Regions from separate parts of the Exiguobacterium sp. UBA5002 genome, predicted to be linked through region 3. Evidence: riboswitches for the same ligand, from Rfam matches in the RefSeq annotation. Region 3 holds a riboswitch; each other region holds the start of a gene.

Region 1 (5,731 bases), on a different contig from region 3:
CTTTATCGACTTCGAGTAAAGAACTCTCGATCAGACGCGCCATGTACGGTGCAGCGTAAAAGACGAGCGGAACGATTGCGGCTTCTGTTCCGATCGATGTCTGAACGATCAAGCGCGTCAACGGGATGATCGCGACGAGTAAGATGATGAACGGAATCGAGCGGAAAATATTGACGATACTGTTGAAGAACGTGAACAACGGAACATTTTCAAGTAACGCTCCTTTTCGCGTGACGACAAGCAGGATACCGAGTGGTAAGCCGATCAAGGTCGAGAACAAGAGCGAAACGGATACCATCGTCATCGTCTGCAAGAATGCTGTCCAGATATCACTGTAGTTAACTAGCATCAGCGAGCACCTCCTCAACGGTTACCTGCGCCTGATCGATGTAGTGTAACGCTCGTTTCACTTCTGTCGTCTCACCGATCAGTTCAACGAGTAATGTGCCGAACGGCGTATCCTGCAACTCCGTGATGCTACCGTGCAGGATATTGACATCGACGTCGAAGCGTTTTGCGACTTGCGATAAGAGTGGTTGTCCGGTGTGATGTCCAAGGAAGTGAATCTTATAGATTGGATTCGCATTCCGGGACTCGATCAACTGACGAATCGACGCTGGAATCTCGTCATGCATGACGGAGCGAACGAAATTTTTCGCTGTCTCAGTCTGCGGGTTTGAAAAGACATCAAAGACCGTTCCTGACTCGATCAACTTTCCAGCTTCAATGACGGCGACCCGGTCGCAAATCTCCCGGATGACGCCCATCTCGTGGGTGATCAAGAGAATCGTGATCCCGTACTCGGCATTGATCCGTTTTAATAACTGAAGAATATGATGTGTCGTCTGGGGATCAAGTGCTGACGTCGCTTCGTCACATAAAAGGACGGAAGGTTGCGTCGCGAGTGCCCGGGCGATACCAACGCGCTGTTTCTGCCCACCCGACAATTGATCCGGATAATGATCTGCTTTGTCCGCGAGATCGACGAATTCGAGTAACTCCGTCACCCGGCGGCGAATTTCGTCTTTCTTGACGCCTGCGAGAACGAGTGGTTTCGCGACATTCGTAAAGACCGTGTTCGCATTCAACAGATTGAAGTGCTGAAAGATCATCCCGATCCGTTGTTTTGCTTGGCGTAACTTTTTCGGAGACAGTTGCGTTAAATCTTCCCCATCGACCGTCACCGTTCCTGACGTCGGTCGTTCTAACAGATTGACGCAGCGGAGCAGTGAACTTTTCCCGGCACCGCTAAAACCGATGACCCCAAAGATTTCACCTTTTTCGATCGTCAGGTCGACACCGTCGAGCGCTGCAATCGTCTGATCTTTCGTGACGTACGTTTTTTTGACTTGATGAAATGCAATCATTCCGTTTTCCCCCTTCATTCAACAAAAAAGGTCCCTTCTTGAGAAACAAGAAGAGACCTGGATCCGCACAGTGGCAGAATCCACTCCACTCATCTCTCAGACATCTGTCTGATGGAATTGGCACAGTGCTCATAATGAGTCTGTTGCCGAGGTTTCGTAGGGCCAGTCCCTCCACCTCTCTGGATAAGTATTGCGGTATGAAATTCGTATGTGTGTTGTTGTGTTGTTGCTTATGTCGTAAAACTAATTTTTACATTACGGGTCGAACCTTTAAAAGTCAACCAACTTTTCAAAAATAATCCATTTGGCGCATATCGATGGATGAACAAGTTATGAGTTAGCTTACTGAACGGATCATGATTCGTCAAGAACGATTTGACAAGTCATTTTCGGTCGTGCTACCATCGTTTCAATGATTAATCCGACAATTCCAATATGATATTTATCAAGAGTGAACGAGAGACCTGGCTCTATGACTTCACGGCAACCTGCAATCTGTAAGGTGCTCCGACCAGCAAAGCGCGGCTTTGGATGATACGGTGAAAAACTCGTGGGCGTCCAAGCAGTGACGTCGACGAGTTTTTTTCATGAATGGAGGAAAAATAGTAATGATGAACTATCCTGTATTGACTGGTGCTGAAGCATTTTATCTTCAAGGTGGACCGATCGGCATTCTAATCTGTCATGGTTTTAACGCCACTCCGCAGAGTGTCCGGGACGTCGGTGAGGCATTTGCTGCCGAAGGTTTTACCGTCTATGCCCCGCGCTTACGTGGACATGGAACGAACGTCCGCGAGTTTGAACAATCGACTGCTCGATGTTGGAAGCAAAGCCTGCAAGACGGCTATGAACGTTTACAAGAAACATGCGATCAAGTCTTCGTCATCGGTCAATCGATGGGTGCGACGCTTGCGTTGTCGCTCGCTGCTGACGGCATTCCGTTTGCCGGCATCATTACGATCAATGCCGCACTCTCCGTTCCATCCTATGAAGCACTTTCGTTCGAGGACGGTCCACAGTACTTACCGGAAGGGGCACCGGACATTAAGCGAGCAGCCTTCGAAATCATTTATGACCTCGTTCCGAGCCGTTGTGCGTTCGAACTCGTCCGTCTAATGGATGAGACAAAAGGACGCCTCGGATCCATTCTCCTGCCGACATTGATTCTCTACTCGGCGACCGATCACGTCGTTCCGCCGTCGAGCTCGGATTATCTGCACCAGCACATCGGGACGAATGATAAACGAATCTACTGTCTCCTCAACTCGTACCACGTCGCGACCCTCGATCATGATCAGGATTTGATCGTGCGTGAGACGATTCGTTTCATCGAACGCTCGAGTCGTTTCTCACAGGAAACGGGATAAAAAAAAACAGCTATTCGTCTTCACTTAGAAGCGAACAGCTGTTACATCAAAGGACGACCATCATCGGTTCGTCTTTTTTGTTTATCCTTTTTGGTGTTGCATCGTTTGGAGCGGCTTCGGCTTTCCTGGCACTTCATGGCAGTGGCGGCACCGTGGCTCATACGATTCTGAAGCGCCGACTAAAATGATCGGATCATCATAGTTCGCTGGTTTTCCATCAATCAAACGTTGTGTCCGGGAAGCCGGATCGCCACATGAGAGACAGATCGCCTGAAGTTTCGTCACAAATTCTGCGCGCGCCAGTAATTCCGGCATCTTGCCAAATGGCTCTGCCCGGAAATCCTGATCGAGTCCTGCACAAATGACGCGTTTTCCGTCTTGCGCAAGTGCTTCGATGACTTGAACGATCTCATCATCAAAGAATTGAACTTCATCAATTCCGACAATTTGTGTTTCTTCCGCTACTGCTGCATAGAGATCACGACTCGTCGCCATTGGAATCGCCACGACGGAATTTCCGATGTGAGAGACGACATGCTCTTCATGGTACCGGTCGTCGATTGCCGGCTTGAATACTTGAACGGGCAGTTTGCCGTACTGTGCCCGTCTGACACGACGAATCAACTCTTCCGATTTCCCGGAAAACATACTACCACAAATTACTTCGATCCAGCCGTACTGATTTATTACATGCATCATCGTCCGACACCGTCCTCTAAAAATAGTCACTTTAACGAGTATAGCTCGAAACGGTATTGAGAAAAAGGGTTGACTTCCGGAAATCAAAATTCATTTTTTCTTTACCTAGAATTTTTGTCCTTTCATTCCAACCTTCATCCATTTCCTGTACACTAAAGAAGAAGATTCTCGCGAAAGAAGGTGTCCCCGATTCATCATCTCTTACATGACATTCTGCACCAATATGGCGCCCTTGGTCTTTCCGTCCTTCTCGCAGGTGGTATCGTGGGATTGCCGGTTCCTGATGAGACCTTGCTCGTCCTGTCCGGTTTTTGGATGCATCAAGGCAATCTACCGCTGTTCGGTACGATTCTTGCCGTTTACGCTGGCAGTTGCATCGGAATGACGATTAGCTACGTGCTGGGCTTAAAACTCGGCATGCCCCTGTTGCATCGCGTCGGACCAAAGATGCGCATCTCAGAAAAACACATTCTCTCCGCTGAAGCCGGGTTTCGTCGTTACGGCAAATCGGTCTTGATCATCGGTTACTACATACCTGGTCTTCGCCAACTCTCTGCTTTTTTTGCAGGTGTTTCAAAAATGCCGTTTCGCATTTTTGCGAGTTACGCGTATACAGGTGCTTTGATTTGGGTCAGTGTGTTCTTGGGCGCCGGCTACTTTGTTGGTCGTCATATCTCGTTCCATAAAGTCGTCGACTACATCTTGGCACATCCAGATGCCATGCCGTACTTGATCGGGATCGTCGGCGGGATTGCTTTCTCGTTCGTCTTAAAGACGTACCTTACGTACCGTTCGCAATTCAGCCTATACAAAAACAGCCTGCTTCCGTAATGGAGGCAGGCTGTTTTTTAAGAACCGGCAAGTAATTACTTGCGGCCGTATTTTTTGTTGAAGCGATCGACACGACCATCTGCCGCGTTGAACTTTTGACGACCTGTGTAGAATGGGTGCGAGTCTGAAGACACATCCACACGGATGAGTGGGTACTCGTTACCATCTTCCCAAGTGATCGTTTCGTTCGAAGAACGAGTAGAACCGCTTAAGAATTTGTACTCAGTCGTTGAATCCATAAATACTACTTTGTTGTAGTTAGGGTGAATTCCTTGTTTCATGGTTGATTTCTCTCCTTCCGCCCTGGTCCATTTGCTGAGCCAGAGTAAGTTACCTTCCTATACTAAACGATTTTTTTACGCGTCGCAATAGTTATTTTTCCGTCGTTGCTTCCTTCTTGACGGTACGCGGTTTAGCAGGTGCACGTCGGACCGTCTTCTTCTTTTCTTTCTCAAGTTCAGCAAAAAATTCTTCATTATTTTTCGTGTCGCGAATCTTACGCAGGAACGTATCGACGAACTCGTTCGACTCGTTCATCGTCCGACGAATCGTCCAGAGCGCATCGAGTTGCTCTTTCGGAAGCAAGAGTTCTTCCTTCCGCGTACCTGATTTGCGAATGTCGATTGCTGGGAAGATTCGGCGTTCCGACAGCTTACGATCGAGATGTAGCTCCATGTTTCCTGTTCCTTTGAATTCCTCATAGATGACGTCATCCATGCGGGATCCCGTCTCGACGAGTGCCGTCGCAAGAATTGTCAAACTGCCACCATGTTCGATGTTTCGCGCCGCACCAAAGAACCGTTTTGGTTTGTGGAACGCTGCTGGGTCAATCCCCCCTGAAAGCGTCCGTCCGCTTTGCGGCACTGTTAAGTTATACGCACGAGTCAAACGCGTGATCGAATCCATCAAGATGACGACATCTTTTTTATGTTCGACAAGTCGCATCGCCCGTTCAAGGACAAGTTCAGAAATCCGCACATGGTTGTCCGGTGTTTCGTCGAACGTTGAACTGACGACGTCTGCTCCCGGAACTGAACGCTCGATGTCAGTTACTTCCTCTGGTCGCTCATCGATCAATAGAATGATCAGCTCGACATCCGGATGATTCTCTTGAATCGAGTTTGCGATTTCTTTGAGGAGTGACGTCTTCCCTGCTTTTGGTGGTGCGACGATCAAACCGCGTTGTCCAAACCCAACTGGTGCAATCATATCCATGACACGAACCGATAAATGACGCGGCTCTGTCTCAAGACGCATTAAACGATCCGGATAGATCGGTGTCAGCGCCGGGAAGAACAAACGGTTACGCGCTGTATCCGGTGCTTCGCCGTTGACGGCTTCCACACTAAGTAACCCTTGGAAACGTTCGTTTTCCTTCGGTGGGCGTACTTTACCTGTGACGACATCACCATTACGTAGATTGAAGCGTCGGATTTGAGAAGCGGCGATATAGATATCTTCAGAGGA
Region 2 (5,731 bases), on a different contig from region 3:
GTGACACGCTTGTCTTTTTCATCGCCATCACGTGTGACGATGATGTTGACGTATGGTGAAGACTCATCTTCTGATGCGATCGCGTCTTTTAACGGGTTCAGACCGTTATCGATCGCATAGTTCGTGTTGATGAGGACGGCGTCGCCTTCATTGTTTTTGTAAGCTTGCGGAAGAAGCGATGCTTCGATGTTCGTTTTGAACTTAAGTTTCTTCGGGTTCTCCGCGATATCGCCGAGTTGTGCATCTGTCGTTTTACCGTCTTTGAGTTTGATCAACCCTTCGTTTTGAAGGAACGTCAAGACACGACCGCGTTCCGCGACGTTTGAGCTCGTTAAGATCGTTGCACCGTTTGGCAACTTATCGAGTGACTTGTATTTCTTCGAGTAGATACCGAGTGGTTCAACATGGACGCCACCTGCGTTCGCGAACTTATACGATTTGTTTTCTTTCTCTTGTTGCTCAAGATACGGTACGTGCTGGAAGTAGTTCGCATCGATTTCTTTTGAAGCGAGCGCTTTGTTCGGAAGTACGTAATCTTGGAACTTCTTGATTTCAAGCTTGTAACCTTTTGCTTCATATTCTTTTTTAACGTGCTGAAGAATCTCAGCGTGCGGTACGTTTGAAGCACCGATGACAAGTGTTTTGTCGTCGCTGTCTGATCCTGATGATTTTTCGCCACATGCAGCAAGACTAATAGCTAAGACGGATACAGCAGCAGTACCTACGAATTTTTTCCAAGTTTTCATGAATGATTCCTCCAATATGATTAAGTTTCGAATTAACGTTTATCGATCGCACGGATCAGCAAATCACCAATGATTTGGATGACGAAGACGATCGCTAAGATTAAGAGTGTCGCAATGACGATGACATCGTTTTGAGAACGCTGGAATCCTTCGATGAAGGCCATGTCCCCAAGTCCACCTCCGCCGACTACTCCGGCCATTGCCGTATAACCGACAAGTGAGACGAGTGTGACCGTGATACCAGAAACGATGGCAGGCAACGCTTCCGGGATTAAGACTTTATAGATGATTTGGAACTTCGTCGCCCCCATCGATTCAGCTGCCTCGATGACACCTTTATCGACTTCACGTAACGCGAGTTCAACCATCCGACCGTAAAATGGTGCAGCACCGAAAATCAGTGCCGGTAATGCTGCCGTTGGTCCGAGGAACGAACCGACGATCGCTGTCGTAAATGGAATCAATAAGATCAGTAAGATGATGAACGGAATCGAACGGAAGACGTTGACGATCAAGCTCAACACTGAATAGAACGCCCGATTCTTGAACAATAACTCTTCGTTTGTCGCATACAATAGTAAACCAATGATCAAACCGAGAACGAATGTCGAAACCCCAGCGATTGCCGTCATATAGACGGTACTGCCTGTCGCTTCCCACACCATGTCCCAATCTAGGTTGTCAAAGAATGAAATCATCGGTGATCCACCTCCACTTCAACATCACTGGCTTGAAGCTTCGTGATGACCGCTTGTGTTGCTTCTGTTTCCCCGATCAACTGAATGAACAGTGTACCGAGTGCCCCTTCCTGTGATTGACCGACGTTTCCGCCGATGATGTTGAACAGGACCGGTGAATCCTTCATGACTTCCGCGAGGATCGGGCTTTCCGCTGTTGATCCGACGAACGTCAACTGAACGATTTTTCCGGTTGGGTACCGTTCGCGTAGTTTCGCGAACGTCAACTCGTTTTCCGAAGGCGACGTCAATTGTTTGACGAACTCCTTCGTCATCGCTTGCTTCGGATGACGGAAGACCTCTGCGACCGGTCCTTGCTCGACGATTTTACCGGCTTCCATGACGGCGACCCGGTGACAGATTTTTTGAATGACGTGCATCTCGTGTGTGATCAAGACGATCGTCAGTTTCAGTTTTTCATTGATGTCAACGAGTAACTCAAGGATTGAGTCCGTCGTCTTCGGATCGAGTGCACTTGTTGCCTCGTCACATAAGAGAACGTCCGGGTTCGATGCCAGTGCCCGAGCGATACCGACACGTTGCTTTTGACCACCGGATAATTGCGACGGATAGGCTTTTTCACGTCCGTCTAAACCAACGAGTTGGATCAGTTCCGCTACCCGTTCCTTGCGGTGTGCTTTCGGGAAGCCACCGAGCTCGAGTGGGAACATGATGTTCTCTTCAACCGTCCGTGACCATAGTAAGTTGAAATGTTGGAAGACCATCGAGACATTCTTACGGACGCCTCGTAATTCCTTTGGTTTTAGTGATGTCATCTCAACACCATCGATTTGGATCGAACCACTCGTTGGTGCTTCAAGCATATTCAGCAATCGGATCAAGGTCGATTTCCCTGCTCCGGAATAACCGATTATTCCAAAAATTTCACCGCGTTCGATTGTCAGATCGACATTCGCGACAGCTTCGACCGCTCCGCGCTTTGAGCGATAAATCTTTCCTACGTCTTGTAAACGAATCACAACTGTCCCTCCTAAAATAAAAAAAGTGCGCGCGTTTTAGAGCAAACGCGCGCACTTTTCAGTACACAAAACCATTTGCTCTCATCTCCCAGACTTTTGTCTGCTGGAATTAGCACCACTTCGGATTAGATCCGCGGTTGCCGGGTTTCATCGGGCCAGTCCCTCCACCACTCTCGATAAGAGTTTCGGTATTAAGTTTGTAGAATATATTCTGAATATTAGCAGGGGTTATTTTTGTTGTCAAACAGTTTTTTCAGAAACTTTTTCGAGGAACGTGAAAGCACGTGTTAAGTCTTCTTTCAAATCTTCCGCGTCCTCAAGTCCAACTGAAATCCGAACGAGACCGTCCGTGATGCCAAGTTCTGCCCGACGTTCTGCTGGGATCGACGCGTGCGTCATCCGTGCAGGAACGGAAATCAGACTCTCGACGGCACCAAGACTCTCAGCGAGTGTGAAGAAGTGTGTCGCCTCGACGAGTTTTTCTGCGTTCGCTGCTGAACCGACATCAAAGCTGATCATCCCACCGAATCCAGTCGCTTGTTTCGCTTGGATGTCGTGACCAGGATGCGATGCAAGTCCTGGATAGAAGATGTTCGAGACGATGTCTTGCGCTTGCAGGAACGCAACGAGATCATGGGCTGTCTCTTCGATCGCATCCATCCGGATACCGAGTGTACGAAGACCACGGACGAGCAAGAAGCTGTCTTGCGGTCCAAGTACGCCGCCTGTCGAGTTTTGGATGAAGTGAAGCTCTTCGCCGAGCGCATCATCTTTGACGACGACAAGTCCAGCGACGACGTCCGAGTGTCCGCCGATGTATTTTGTTGCACTGTGCAAGACGATGTCTGCACCAAGCGCGAGTGGTTGTTGATGATATGGAGTCGCGAACGTGTTGTCGACGACGAGTTTAAGATCGTGACGTTTGGCAATCGTTGCGATGGCTGCGATGTCCGTTACTTTCAACAACGGGTTCGTCGGTGTTTCGACGTAGACGATCTTCGTGTTGTCTTGGATCGCTGCTTCCGTCGCTGCAAGGTCCGTCGTATCGACGAATGTCACTTGGATGTTGAACTTTGGTAAGACGCGTTGCATCAAGCGGAACGTACCACCGTAGACGTCATCCGTCATGACGATGTGGTCGCCAGACTCAAGCAAGTGGAAGACGGCATGGATCGCTGCCATCCCAGAACCGAAGGCAAAACCACGTGCGCCGCCCTCGAGATCCGCAATCAATCGTTCGATGCTCGTCCGTGTTGGGTTCGCTGTCCGTGAGTATTCGTATCCGTCCTTGAGTTGACCGATTTTATCCTGCTTGTATGTGCTTGTTTGATAGATCGGAGGTGTGACGGCTCCTGTTGCCCGGTCGACACCTGTTCCTCCATGAATCAATGCTGTCTTCTTACGCATGAGTTTCGTCCACCTTTTCAAAGATTTGTTGGCTTAAGTAGCGTTCGGCACTGTCTGCGAAGACGGTGACGATCGTACTGCCGGGGTGACGCTTCGCGATATCAAGCGCAGCAACGAGCGCTGCACCTGCTGAACTACCGACGAGTAATCCTTCGCGAGCAGCGAGTGTATGAACCGCGTCAAATGCATCGCGGTCAGAAATCGTATGAATCTCGTCGACGAGTTCACGCGGAACGAGACTTGGCCATTTCGCTGTTCCAATGCCTTCTGTCTTATGCGGACCGGCTGGACCACCATTTAAGACGGAGCCTTCCGGTTCGACGATCGCTGCTTTTGTACCGAGACGTTGTTTTAAGAAGTCCGCTGTTCCGGCGAACGTACCACCTGAACCACAACCGGCAACGAACCAGTCGATGTGCGGCAAGTCCGCAATCAGCTCAGGACCGAGTGTCCGCTGATACGTGACTGGGTTCTCTTCGTTTTCGAATTGTAACGGAACGTAACTGTTCGGAATTTCCTGACCGAGTTCTTTTGCCCGGTCGATAGCCCCTTGCATATCGAGTTCAGTCGGCGTGTTGACGACGGTTGCGCCGAGTGCCCGCATCAACGTCTGTTTTTCCTGACTGAATTTTTCCGGAACGACACAGATGACTTGAAGATTGTATTTTTTAGCGGCGAGCGCCAAGCCGATGCCGGTATTCCCGGCTGTCGGCTCAATGATCGTACCGCCTGGTGTCACATGTCCGTTTTCGATCGCTGCATCAACGAGTTGAATGCCAAGGCGGTCTTTGACGCTGCCCCCAGGGTTCATCCATTCGAGCTTCGCCAAAATGCGCGTACCAGCAGGCAAATCGAATGAAGTGATCTCGTAGAGTGGTGTGTTTCCGACGAGGTCGCGGACGTTGTTCGCGATCATCCGAAGACGATGTCCCATTCATCACGACCGGCAAGCATTTTCTCGGCATAGTGCTTCGCTCCTTTGAGGTCATGTGCGCTCGCAAATCCACATTGGACTTCGTTTTGCGCTGGAATCTCTTCTGCTGCAAGGACGTCTTTCAACGTCTTCTCAACGAGTTCGCTCATTTTTTCGACCGAGTCGAAGTTCATCATCGCCATGTAGAAACCTGTTTGGCATCCCATCGGCGAGACATCGATGACATCATCCGAGTAGTTGCGGATGTTCTCAGCAAGTAAGTGCTCGAGTGTGTGCATCGCACGCATCGGCATTTGCTCAACGTTTGGTTGCGTGAAACGGATATCGTATTTGACGACTTGGTCGACTTTACCTTCTTTATAACCCGCGACGCGGATATAAGGTGCTTTGACTTTCGTATGATCCAGGTTAAAGCTTTCGACGTTCATTTTTTGAAGTGCCATGATTTATTCCCCCATTTTCTCGGCTTCTACGAGCCAGACGAAGTGATTGTATTGTATAAATTTAACAGTGAACCCGCGTGATGTAAACAATTCTTCCATGACTGGAATCAACGGGTAGAATTCGCGTTCGAGATCTTCCACTAACGCGTCGAACCCTTGAGCACGTGCTTCACGGATCGTTTGCTGGCGTGCTTCTTCTGAGACGAACATCGTATCCGCGTAGACGATTTTTCCGTCTGCCGGTAAATGTGATGCCATCAGTTCGATTGCTTCTCCCTTTTCCTCATCTGTTAGATGATGAAACGCATACGTCGAAACAAAACTGCGTGCTTCCTTCGCCTCGAACGAGAGGAAGTGACCGTCTTGTACATCAAGTGACGGAATCTTTTCCGTCAGGATTGCCCGCATCTCCGGACTTGGTTCGACGGCGAGTACGGCGTCGTGACGTGCCAGAAGACGTTGTGTCAGGTTCCCTGTGCCTGCT
Region 3 (5,731 bases):
CGCGGATGTTTTTTCGTCCAGTAGTTCAATTCTGTTCTGTAACAGCATATCGATATACACGTGCTTCATAAGGACGTAGTTCATCCGAGACATCTGGATAGTTCGACACAAGCAACTTATCTTGCGATAAAACGAAGGCAGTTTGCATCGGTTCGTCATGCACGTTGAGAACGATCCGCCACACTTCTCCCTCTAGTTCCCGCTCATAGATGTAGAGATACGGATCATGAAGAGCTAAGTCGCGATACGTACCATAGACCATGATTGGATGATCCTTTCGCATCTGAATCAATGCTCGGTAAAAGGCAAGGACGGATGATGGATCGGCTTCTGCTTGCGCGACATTGATGTCCGTGTAATTCGGATTGACCGCTAACCACGGTTTCCCACTCGTAAAGCCTGCCGCGTGCGTACCGTCCCACTGCATCGGTGTGCGGGAGTTATCGCGCGCGAGTAACTGCATCGATGAGAGCACGACCTCTGGGTCCTCTCCGCCAGCGACGCGCTCCGCGTATCGATTTCGAAAGGCGACGTCCTGATAGAGCGACGGATCCGAGAATCGAATCCCCGTCATTCCGATCTCTTCTCCTTGATACACGTATGGAATGCCCGGTAACGTATGCAACATCAAACCAAGTAGTTTCGCACTTTCAACGCGGTATCGTTCACTGCCGAAGCGCGTCACTTGTCGTGTATGATCATGGTTGTTGAGGAACTGTGAATTGACACCTAATGGGTATAAAACGTCGTACCAGCGTTTTTGAATCTCCTTGAATCGTAAGAGATCCATCACCTCCATGTCATCCGCGATTTCGAAGTGAAATAGCGTCCGGAGTTCTTCTCGGTCCTCACTGACATATAACAGCCCGTCTTCTGGACCGACGAACGGAATCTCACCAACTGTAAACAAGTCTTTACCAGCAAGAACATTCGCATGCATCTCCTGCAAGAAGTCATGCACGCCGGGCTGATTTCCAAGGTACGAGAGATCAAACGGATTGGCGACATCTTCAAACGACCGTTTTTTGATCAAGTTGATGACATCCATCCGGAATCCGTCGATCCCTTGATCGATCCACCAGTTCATCATATCGTAGATCGCTTGCCTCACAGCTGGGTGCTCCCAGTTTAAGTCGGGCTGTTCTTTGGCGAAGGAATGAAAATAATACTGCCCGCGTTCTTCACTCCACGTCCATGGGCTTGGCGCAAAGTACGAGCGCCAGTTGTTCGGAGGCGTCTCTTTCGTGCCATCCTGCCAGATATACCAGTCATCCTTATCGTTGATCCGCTCCCGCGACTGACGGAACCAGTCATGCTGGTCACTCGTATGGTTCACGACTAAATCGAGAATGACCTTCAATCCACGGGCATGAGCGGCCGTGATCAACTCCTGGAGATCTCCCATCGTTCCCGCTTTTTCCATGATCTCGTAATAATCGGCAATATCATAGCCGTTATCGACGTCCGGCGAACGGTAACACGGATTCAACCAAACGACATCGACACCAAGTGAAGCGATGTAATCGAGCTTGTCGATGACACCTCGCAAATCACCGATCCCATCCCCGTTCGAATCCTTAAAGCTACGCCAGTAGACTTGATAGACGACTGCCTCTTTCCAGTTAGCTCGCTTCATCTTCCCACTCCTCTCCCTACTCTTTATTCCCGCTCCACTTATCTGTACCTGTTTATCCGACAATTTTTTTGAATTTCGAAAAAGTTCTTTTCTTTTGACTGAATATTCGTTATCCTTGACGACAATACCACGAAGGAGGCATTCATCCATGAAACATTTCGCTCCATCCATCGCCATTGATCGGCTTCCTGCTCCCGTCTTCGCTGAGCTCGCAAACCGAATCGGTGCTGTAAAAGCTGCCGGACACGATGTCATCACACTTGGTCAAGGAACACCCGACCAGACGACGCCTGTACATATCCTCGATGCCTTAAAACAAGCCATCGACGAGCCAACGAACCTTCAATATCCACCGTTTCGTGGACATGATTTTCTAAAACAAGCCGTCGCAAGCTTTTACGCGACTGAGTTCGGTGTCACGATCGATCCAGCAACGGAAGTCGCGATTCTGCTCGGCAGTAAAGCCGGAATCGTCGCTTTACCGCAGACAATCGTCAACCCTGGAGAAGGAGTCATCGTTCCGGATCCAGGATACCCGGATTACCTGTCTGGTGCCGCACTCGCTGGTGCTTACCCGATTACACTTCCGTTGCTCGAGAAAAACGGCTTCTTACCCGATTACGACTTACTTGATACGACGGACGTCGAGCGTGCCCGGATGTTGTTCCTCAACTACCCGAGTAATCCGACGGGTGCGACTGCGACGGCAGAAGCCTTCGAACAGACAGTCGCTTTCGCCGATGCCCATGATATCTGTGTCGTCCATGACTTAGCATACGGCGGAATCAGTTTCGATGGTCCGACACGGAGCTTCCTGCAGACGGAAGGTGCAAAAGACGTCGGGATCGAATTGTTCTCACTCTCGAAACGCTTCAACATGTCCGGCTTCCGGATCGCCTTTGCGATCGGTAATCCGTCTGTCATCTCAAGCATCGAGACGTACCAAGAACATCTCTACGTCAGTGCCTTCACACCGATTCAACATGCTGCGACCGTCGCTCTGACGAGTGACCAGACATGTGTCCGCGAGTTAAGTCGCTTGTACGAAACACGACGCGATGCGTTGTTCGCGAAACTCGATGCGATTGGCTGGAGTGGACCACGTCCGGGCGGTTCCTTCTTCGTCTGGCTTCCTGTTCCTGAAGGTTACACGTCCCAAAGCTTCACCGATCACCTGCTTGACGAAGCACACGTCGCTGTAACCCCTGGATCCTTCTTCGGCGAATACGGTGAAGGCTACGTCCGGATCAGCTTGATTGCTGACGTCGAACGTCTAGAAGAAGCCGTCGATCGAATCGGAACGCTCAACCTGTTCCGGACACCTGTTGCGGAATAATTCTGAAAAAACATTTGACAGATGGGAATCATTTCCGTTAAAGTAAATCCCAACAGCATAACTACTTATCGAGAGCGACCGAGGGATTAGGCCCAACGACGTCCGGCAACCACCTGTAAGGAACGGTGCCACATCCTACAGAATGATTTTCATTCTGAGAGATAAGTTACGAAATCTTACACTTTCGTCGCTTTTTTCTGGTTGCTCTGCTACTAGGAAAAAGCGACTTTTTTTGTATGAGGAGATGAGCGGATGATTGAATTCAAACACATTACAAAACGGTTCGTTCGAGACCGGACCCCGATTTTTGCATTACGGGATGTCGATTTGACGATCCAAAAAGGAGAAATCTTCGGAATCATCGGTGAGTCCGGTGCCGGTAAAAGTACGTTGCTTCGCCTAATCAATGGGCTTGAGCATCCGACACAAGGAACCGTCAAGGTCGACGGTGTCTCGCTCGGCGGGATGTCAAAAGCAGATTTGCGTCAACTTCGCTTGCGGACAGGAATGATCTTTCAGCATTTCCAATTGATTCAGTCGCGCAACGTCGCGGATAACATCGCTTTTGCGCTCAAGGCCGCTGGCGTTAAACGAGCAGATTTCCCGGAGCGAATTCGCGAACTCGTCTCGCTCGTCGGACTCGAAGGATTCGAGACGAACTTCCCGAGCCAATTAAGCGGGGGGCAGAAACAGCGCGTCGGGATTGCCCGGGCACTCGCGAACGATCCGACCGTCTTGTTATGTGATGAAGCGACATCAGCTCTTGACCCCGTTACGACACTACAGATCCTTGAACTGCTGAAGGATTTGAATGAACGTCTCGGACTGACGATCGTCCTCATCACGCATGAGATTGATGTCGTCAAACAGATTTGCCATCGCGTCGCGGTCATGTCGCAAGGTGAAGTCGTTGAAGTCGCCTCAACCTATGACTTGTTTAGTCAAGCCAAGCATCCAGTGACGCAACATTACGTCGATACGGCACTACAAATCGAATTGCCGGAACGCATCTTACAGGCAACCCCAGGCAAGATCATCCGCTTGCAGTTCACGGGCGAAAAGACCGGTGAGAGTACGTTATCAGAAGCGATCCGCCGTTACGATATCTCAGTCAGCATCTTGCACGGCAAGGTCGACTACATTCAAGACGTCGCCTTCGGTGTCCTGATTGTCAGCTTGACGGGATCATCTGATCAAATCGCCCCTGCCCTCGACTGGCTCGCGACGGAACTTCATGCACTCGAGGTGATTCAGGATGTGGCTTGATCGTATTCAAACGATGTTACCTGAGCTCTTGAAGGCACTCGGCGAGACGGCGTGGATGGTCGGAATTTCACTTGCCTTTGCATTGGTCGTCGGGATTCCGCTCGGGATTCTCTTGTTCGTCACAGACCGGGGATTATTTTTTCAAAACCTTGCCGTCCGACGTGTCCTTGACTTCGTCGTCAACATCGTCCGGTCGCTACCGTTCATCATCTTGCTGGTTGCCCTCATTCCGTTAACGAAGTTCTTACTCGACAATACAATCGGTCCGACGGCAGCATCCGTCAGCCTCAGTGTCGCAGCGATTCCGTTTCTCGCACGACTCGTCGAAACATCACTGCGTGAGATTCCACCTGGTTTGATCGAAGCAGCGGAAGCGTGCGGTGCGAAACCATTACGGATCATCGTCAGTATCCTTTTACCAGAAGCACTCCCTGGCATCATTCAGGGCATCACATTAACAACGATCAGCTTGATCGGCTTCTCAGCGATGGCTGGTATCGTCGGCGGCGGTGGTGTCGGTGACCTCGCGATCCGTTTCGGTTACTATCGCTACGATAATCTCATCATGATCGTGACGATCGTCGTGCTCATCGTCATCGTTCAAAGTATTCAAGCACTTGGCAATCAACTGGCGCGAAAAACAGATAAACGCTAATCATACATGCAAAGGGAGAGTGCAATCATGAAAAAACGATATGCCTTTTTAGCAACAGCCTTACTCGGTGCAGGAGTCCTCGCAGGATGTGGAGACAGCAGCGCTGATGAAAAAGACAAGACGATCAAGATCGGGGCGACGAGCGGTCCGTATAGCGACATGGTCAAACAAGCGATCCAGCCACAACTCGAAAAGAAAGGCTACAAAGTCGAAATCGTCGAGTTCAGCGATTACATTCAACCGAACATCGCCCTCGGTAGCGGCAATATCGACGCCAACTTGTTCCAACATTCGATCTATCTCAAGACGTTTTCTAAAGAAAAGAATCTCGACTTAAAAGGACTGATCACGGTTCCGACAGCACCGATGGGACTATACAGCAAGACAGCGAAGACACTTGACGACGTCAAGACAGGTGCTGAAGTCGCGACGCCGAATGATCCGACGAACCAAGCACGGGCACTGAACTTGCTTGCGGAACAAGGGTGGATTGAACTCAAGCCGGATGCTAATCCTCTGACCGTTTCAGAAAAAGATATCGTCAAGAATCCGAAGAAACTCGTCATCAAACCACTCGAAGCGGCTCAACTGCCACGCGCTGTCGAAAGTGTCGATATCTCAGCCGTTCCAGGGAACTTCGCACTTGCTGCGAAATTCGACTTACTTGATGCGTTAGCACTTGAGACGATGGACGAACAATACCGGAACCTCGTCGCTGTCCAAACGAAAGATGCGGACAAACAAGTCGCAAAAGACTTAAAAGCAGCCGTCGAATCGGACGCCTTCAATGAAGTTATCGAAAAATCATTCAAAGGCTTCAGCAAGCCTGAATGGGCAA
Region 4 (5,731 bases), on a different contig from region 3:
AAGGGCGCCCGGATTGCTCGCCGATCAATTGACCGGTCGCATCGACATGAACGAAGTCGTCAGGAGTCGTCTGTCGCTTATCTTTCCCGCTTGCTGTCACAAGAAATTCAATCGGAATAGCAGACGTCCGAATGGCGAGGTTACCACTCGTACCAGGGAACCAATCGCGCGCTGCAAGTTCTTGTTTGATGGCGCGTAGTTCTTCATACCGTCGCATGAATGTCATATCGTCACCTCCGATCGTGCTAAATCATGAACGATATCGTGGAACGTCTCAAAAGGTGTATAGGCGATATCATTTTCTTCACACAACGTGATCAGATAATCACGGGCATAGACACGATCCGCTTGTTTCGCGAGTTCGAAGTCCGTCACTGAGTCACCGATGACGATGATGACGTCATCGTCTTTGCGTAATGTACGGGCAACGGATGTTTTACAACAGCCGCATCCATTCGTGCAATGGGCATCGCAGGCGTGTGGCCAATCGATGTGGACGAATGGACCACTGAAATCGGCAATGTTACAGTAAATCTGCTCTTGCTCGAGGAATGGCGCTAAGATCGGTTCGACGAAAAAGTCCATTCCACCGCTGACGATCGAAAAATCGATGCCTTGACGACGACTGTACTGCAGTAACTCCGAAAATCCTTCGCGAATGACGGCGCGTTCCAACAAGAAATCAAGATAGTCCGCTTTACCGTCGGACGGCAGAAGTGCGAACATTTGCCCGACACCACTCTGAATCGATAGCGTTCGGTCGAGTACGCCGCGTTTCAACGGTTCGAAGTCACTCGCAGGCGCAAATTGTTGCATGAGTGCGATGATGTTATCTTGCGTCGTCACCGTACCGTCGAAGTCACAAAGAATCCGTACGGTCATGACTTGATCCCCCAAGCGTCGAGGGCAATTCGTAATTCTTCATGACGCGATGCTGCCGCCGATAGGGATTCATTTGCGAGTGCCGCATCGAGTGCCTGGCGGAAAGCAATGACACCAGCCGCAGCACCTTGCGGATGACCATGTACGCCGCCGCCGGCGTTGATGACGGAATCGATCCCGAAGTCTCGTACGAGTTGAGCGACGAGTCCAGGATGAATACCGGCTGAAGGAACCGGGAAGATTGATTTCGTCTGACCGAGACGGGTCGCTTCGACCGCGATGCCACGGGCGACATCCTTTGGTAAAGCGACATTGCCGTAAGGAGACGGGAATAGCGTCAAGTCTGCTCCAGCAGCACGCGGTAATGTGCCGAGTAAGACAGGGGCTGCGACTCCGTGATTCGGGCTAGCGATCAACGCACCGCTATATGCCGGATGATTGAAGATAGGAACGTTGATTTCCGGATCACTTGCCAGTTCACGTAAGACATCGAGTCCGTATGTGAAGGTATTCAGCAAGAAAGCAGTCGCTCCAGCATCAATCAATCGCTTGGCTTGATCCTTGAGCGTAAAGACGGGACCGCTGAGTGTGATCGCATATAACGCACGTTTACCGGTCCGTTGGAAGTGAGCATCGATGACCTCACGTCCGATCCGTGCCCGGTCAATCGTTGGTGTCAACGGATTGTCATATAGGATCTCATCGTCCTTGACGAGATCAATCCCACCAGCGAGTTGTCCTTCGAGTTGATCACGAAGGAACGATAAATCGCGTCCGATGACTCCTTTGAAGATGCTCATTAACAGTGGACGATCTTCGACACCAATCAAGGAGCGAACCCCTTCGATCCCGAACTTCGCACCTGGAAAATCCGACGTGAATGTATCGGGTAATAACAGTTCCGTTAATTTGATTTCACCGTCGAGTGAGAGTTTCCCGAAGACGGTCGTCAAGATCGCAGAAAAGTCGCGCGATACGTTATGTTCCGGGTAACGAATCGTGATATATCCTTTGCCATCGCGCTCTTCGGTATGTACGACTTCCCCTTTGAACGAGGCGAGTTGTTGTTGTTCGAGATGATTCAGCTCCGTCCAGGAACCAACCGTCAGACCAAGCGCGAGTTGTTCGGCGCGCTGCTCGAGTCGATCGCGGGCGGTCAATTGATAAGTAGCTGTGATGTAAGCCATGTCTTTCCTCCTTCAATAAAAAAATGGTCTCTTGTCAGCGACAAGAGACCATGAATGATTCGAACGTGGACTCTTATCTGTCAGCTTAGTAGCTGCAAGAATTAGCACCGTGCCAAAAGGTCGGTTGCTGCGACATCGTAGGGCTTGTCCCTCCGTCTGCTCTTGATAAGAATTGGATGAAATTGTGAAATCTAATTGCAATTTTTACATGAGAGTCACGATTTGTCAAACTATTTTTAGAAAATTTATTTTTTTGAAAATACTCTTTCTATAGATGACTTAAAAATGATGTCCGTTTCTGCTTGATTTCGATTTGACAGCAGGGAAGAGGATTGCGTAAGATTCAAATCAATATCACACACGACAACTACATACGACTCTTATCGCGAGTTGGCAGAGGGAATTGGCCCGATGACGCCGCAGCAACCGACCACTGGGCACGGTGCTACATCCAACAGACGTTTCGTCTGAGAGATAAGAGGACGCAGTGACTTTTCTGCGCCTCTTTTCGATGACGAAAAGAGGCGCTTTTTCGTGTATCACATAGGGGGAAACTGAGATGACATATAAAGCATTCACAGAACAGGACGCGATTGATTGTGTTCGGACATTAGGACTGATCGGCGATGGAGCCGTCGAAGCAGAAGAGATTGGCGACGGGAACCTCAACCTCGTCTTTCGGATTCGAGAAGGCGAACATCGCTTGATTTTAAAACAAGCATTACCATATGCGAAGGTCGTCGGGGAGAGCTGGCCGTTATCGCTCGAACGAGCGTGGATCGAGCAATCCGCACTCCGTGAATTCGCACGGCATGCCGTACCGTTCGTGCCACGTGTTTTTCATGCTAGTCATGAAGAGGCGTATACGGTCATGGAAGATCTTTCACATCTGACGATCGTTCGAAGCGGTTTACTCGCAGGTGAACAGTATCCGTTGCTTGCGGAACATATCGGTTCTTATCTCGCTCGGACGTTATTCCATACATCGGACTTTGCGCTTGGTCCGGTTGAAAAGAAACGTGTCGCCCGAACGTACTACAATCCAGACTTGTGCGACATCACGGAAAAATTAATCTTCACGGATCCGTTTCATGACGCGGAGACGAACGAGATTGAAGCCGGACTCGAAGAAGAGGTGGCACGTCTATGGGCAGACGATGAGTTGAAACGCGAAGTCGCAAAACTCGAAGCGCTCTTCATCACGAAAGGAGATGCATTGCTGCACGGCGATCTACATACAGGAAGCATCTTCGCCTCGGCGACGGAAACGAAAGTCATCGACCCTGAATTCGCCTTTTATGGTCCATTCGGATTCGATGTCGGGCAGTTCATTGCGCATCTATTCTTCGCGGCATATCCGGATTACCCTACACGACGTGGCGCCCGAATCAAGGATATCGATACGTTGTGGCTGACGTTTGCTTCAACGTTCCGTGCATTATGGGAACGGGAAGCCGTCGAACCATTCCGGGCATCGGGGCTCGTCGACGATGTACTGAGCACGATCTTGCAGGATGCCCTTGGCTTTGCCGGTTGCGAATTGATTCGGCGGACGATCGGCCTTGCACCGGTCGCTGATTTAGAATCAATCGATTCAACGACGGAACGCTTAGAGCGGAAACGTCACGCTCTTCGTCTAGGAGCGGCGTTAATCAAACGTCGGACCGAATGCCGGACATTCGATGATTTACGAAACTTTGACGTAACGGAGGAACTGAGCCGATGACTACATTCGTTCAAAGTATCCGTTACGAAGACCGTGTCTTGACGATTCTCGATCAGACACGTCTACCGCAGGAAGAACACTATGAAGTCATTACTGATCTTGCGCAAGCAGTTGAGGCAATCAAACAACTACGTGTCCGGGGCGCACCTGCGATCAGCCTATTCGGTGGATTCGTACTCGTTCAGGAAGCGTACCGGTTTGAAGCAGCGCTTCCGGTCTATAAGCAAGCTTTGCTTGAGACATCAGCGACGTTACTCGCGACACGACCGACGGCCGTCAACTTACGAAATGTCCTCGATCAATTGAATCCAATCATTCAAGACGGAACGTCGGTAGAAGAGATCCGTGAACGGTTGGAAAAACGAACAGTCGCCTTATATGACCAGGATGCGCAGACGTCACGTCAAATCGGGATTCATGCGTTGGAGTTGTTCCAGTCAGGCGACCGGATCCTAACGATTTGTAATGCTGGATCGATTGCGACTGCTGCTTACGGAACGGCACTTGCGCCGTTCTATATCGCAAAAGAACGTGGCATTGAATTATCCGTTTTTGCGAGTGAGACGCGACCGTTACTGCAGGGGGCACGGCTGACAACATGGGAGCTGCAACGTGCCGGCATCGATGTCACATTGATCACGGACAACATGGTCGCTCATACGTTGAAAGAAAAACAAATCGACGCGATCATCGTCGGTGCTGACCGGATTACACGAAATGGGGATACAGCGAATAAAATCGGAACATTCCAATTGGCATTGCTCGCGCAAGCCTTCGATATTCCGTTTTACGTCGCGGCACCACTCTCGACGTTCGACTTCTCGCTCGTTTCCGGAGACGCGATCGAAATTGAAGAACGTGATCCGCAGGAAGTGACGACTGTCCAAGGTGTTGCGACAGCACCAGAAGGAGTTGCTGTCTTCAACCCAGCCTTTGATGTCACACCACACACCTTAATCACGGGCATCATCACCGAACTTGGTGTCATCACGCAACCGAATGAAGAAACGATTGAACAATTAACAGGGCTTCAACCCCTCGGATAAGGAGATATGTCATGAAAAAACTAGCTTACGCCGTCCTAGCACCGGCACTGTTACTAGCGGCTTGTGCGAATGGAGAAGCCACGACGACGAAGGTCGTCAAGGATGTACCAAAAGGGGTTCAATCAGACGTCAAGATCGCCGTCATCCGCAACCTGGCATCGGACGACCATACGAAACAATTCCTTGATGGCGCACGAAGTGAAGGCGAAGCGCTCGGCTTTAAAGTCAGCACGTTCATTTCGGAAGGTAACGATGTCAAGTTCAAGGAGCTTGTCGCGCAAGCGATTCAGCAAGATTATGACGGGCTCATCATCTCGCACGGTAAGGAAGACTACGCCTATGACATGATCAAACCGGCGGTCGATAAAGGACTGAAGGTCGTGACGTTCGATACGGTCACGAAGAAAAAAGGAACGGCGTTAAAAGGTGTGACGGAAACGTTCCAAAACGATCATCAACTCGCAAAGCTATCGCTTGATGAAGTGACGAAGGTGACGGACAAAAAGCCGGTCCGTGTCATCAAACTTTGGTTCGGACCAGGTTTTGCCCCACTCGATCGTCGTCAGGAAATCTATAAGACGTACGAAGCAGACGGCAAAATCAAAACGCTTGAGACGGTTGGACCGACAAACTTCCAAGATGTCCAAGGGGATATCGCAACGAAGATGAATGCGATTCTCGCGAAGTATCCGAAAGGAAGCATTGATGCGGTTTGGGGAGCGTGGGACGAAGTCGCAAAAGGGGCTTATAAATCGCTCAAGGATAATAAACGTCAAGAAATCCCGCTGATCTCGATCGATGTCTCGAATCAGGATATCAACCTGATGCGTGAAAAAGGCAGTAACTGGGTCTCGACGAGTGCGGTGGATCCATTCTTGATTGGACAAACG

The links. Region 3 has a riboswitch for S-adenosylmethionine ahead of B4C70_RS10865 (methionine ABC transporter ATP-binding protein). Riboswitches for the same ligand answer to the same signal wherever they lie in the genome.
Positions count from the first base shown of each region.
Region 1: another riboswitch for S-adenosylmethionine. It lies ahead of B4C70_RS06500 (alpha/beta hydrolase); the one in region 3 lies ahead of B4C70_RS10865 (methionine ABC transporter ATP-binding protein).
Region 2: another riboswitch for S-adenosylmethionine. It lies ahead of B4C70_RS10195 (methionine ABC transporter ATP-binding protein); the one in region 3 lies ahead of B4C70_RS10865 (methionine ABC transporter ATP-binding protein).
Region 4: another riboswitch for S-adenosylmethionine. It lies ahead of B4C70_RS07115 (2,3-diketo-5-methylthiopentyl-1-phosphate enolase); the one in region 3 lies ahead of B4C70_RS10865 (methionine ABC transporter ATP-binding protein).

Region 1 covers NZ_DGYQ01000023.1:106,439-112,169, forward strand. Annotated here, with positions in the region: gene B4C70_RS06490 (methionine ABC transporter permease) at 1-349, opposite strand, end outside; gene B4C70_RS06495 (methionine ABC transporter ATP-binding protein) at 339-1,367, opposite strand; SAM riboswitch class I at 1,454-1,557, opposite strand; SAM riboswitch class I at 1,807-1,908, shown strand; gene B4C70_RS06500 (alpha/beta hydrolase) at 1,976-2,734, shown strand; gene B4C70_RS06505 (thymidine kinase) at 2,816-3,430, opposite strand; gene B4C70_RS06510 (DedA family protein) at 3,614-4,264, shown strand; gene B4C70_RS06515 (type B 50S ribosomal protein L31) at 4,300-4,545, opposite strand; gene rho (transcription termination factor Rho) at 4,637-5,731, opposite strand, start outside.
Region 2 covers NZ_DGYQ01000033.1:88,861-94,591, reverse strand. Annotated here, with positions in the region: gene B4C70_RS10205 (MetQ/NlpA family ABC transporter substrate-binding protein) at 1-746, opposite strand, end outside; gene B4C70_RS10200 (methionine ABC transporter permease) at 779-1,444, opposite strand; gene B4C70_RS10195 (methionine ABC transporter ATP-binding protein) at 1,441-2,463, opposite strand; SAM riboswitch class I at 2,542-2,646, opposite strand; gene B4C70_RS10190 (bifunctional cystathionine gamma-lyase/homocysteine desulfhydrase) at 2,704-3,870, opposite strand; gene B4C70_RS10185 (PLP-dependent cysteine synthase family protein) at 3,863-4,786, opposite strand; gene B4C70_RS10180 (S-ribosylhomocysteine lyase) at 4,783-5,247, opposite strand; gene B4C70_RS10175 (class I SAM-dependent methyltransferase) at 5,251-5,731, opposite strand, start outside.
Region 3 covers NZ_DGYQ01000035.1:4,163-9,893, forward strand. Annotated here, with positions in the region: gene B4C70_RS10855 (alpha-glucosidase) at 26-1,636, opposite strand; gene B4C70_RS10860 (aminotransferase class I/II-fold pyridoxal phosphate-dependent enzyme) at 1,785-2,972, shown strand; SAM riboswitch class I at 3,035-3,140, shown strand; gene B4C70_RS10865 (methionine ABC transporter ATP-binding protein) at 3,225-4,238, shown strand; gene B4C70_RS10870 (methionine ABC transporter permease) at 4,228-4,893, shown strand; gene B4C70_RS10875 (MetQ/NlpA family ABC transporter substrate-binding protein) at 4,921-5,731, shown strand, end outside.
Region 4 covers NZ_DGYQ01000025.1:10,205-15,935, reverse strand. Annotated here, with positions in the region: gene B4C70_RS07125 (methylthioribulose 1-phosphate dehydratase) at 1-226, opposite strand, end outside; gene B4C70_RS07120 (2-hydroxy-3-keto-5-methylthiopentenyl-1-phosphate phosphatase) at 223-882, opposite strand; gene B4C70_RS07115 (2,3-diketo-5-methylthiopentyl-1-phosphate enolase) at 879-2,069, opposite strand; SAM riboswitch class I at 2,140-2,241, opposite strand; SAM riboswitch class I at 2,447-2,550, shown strand; gene mtnK (S-methyl-5-thioribose kinase) at 2,629-3,795, shown strand; gene mtnA (S-methyl-5-thioribose-1-phosphate isomerase) at 3,792-4,841, shown strand; gene B4C70_RS07100 (sugar ABC transporter substrate-binding protein) at 4,853-5,731, shown strand, end outside.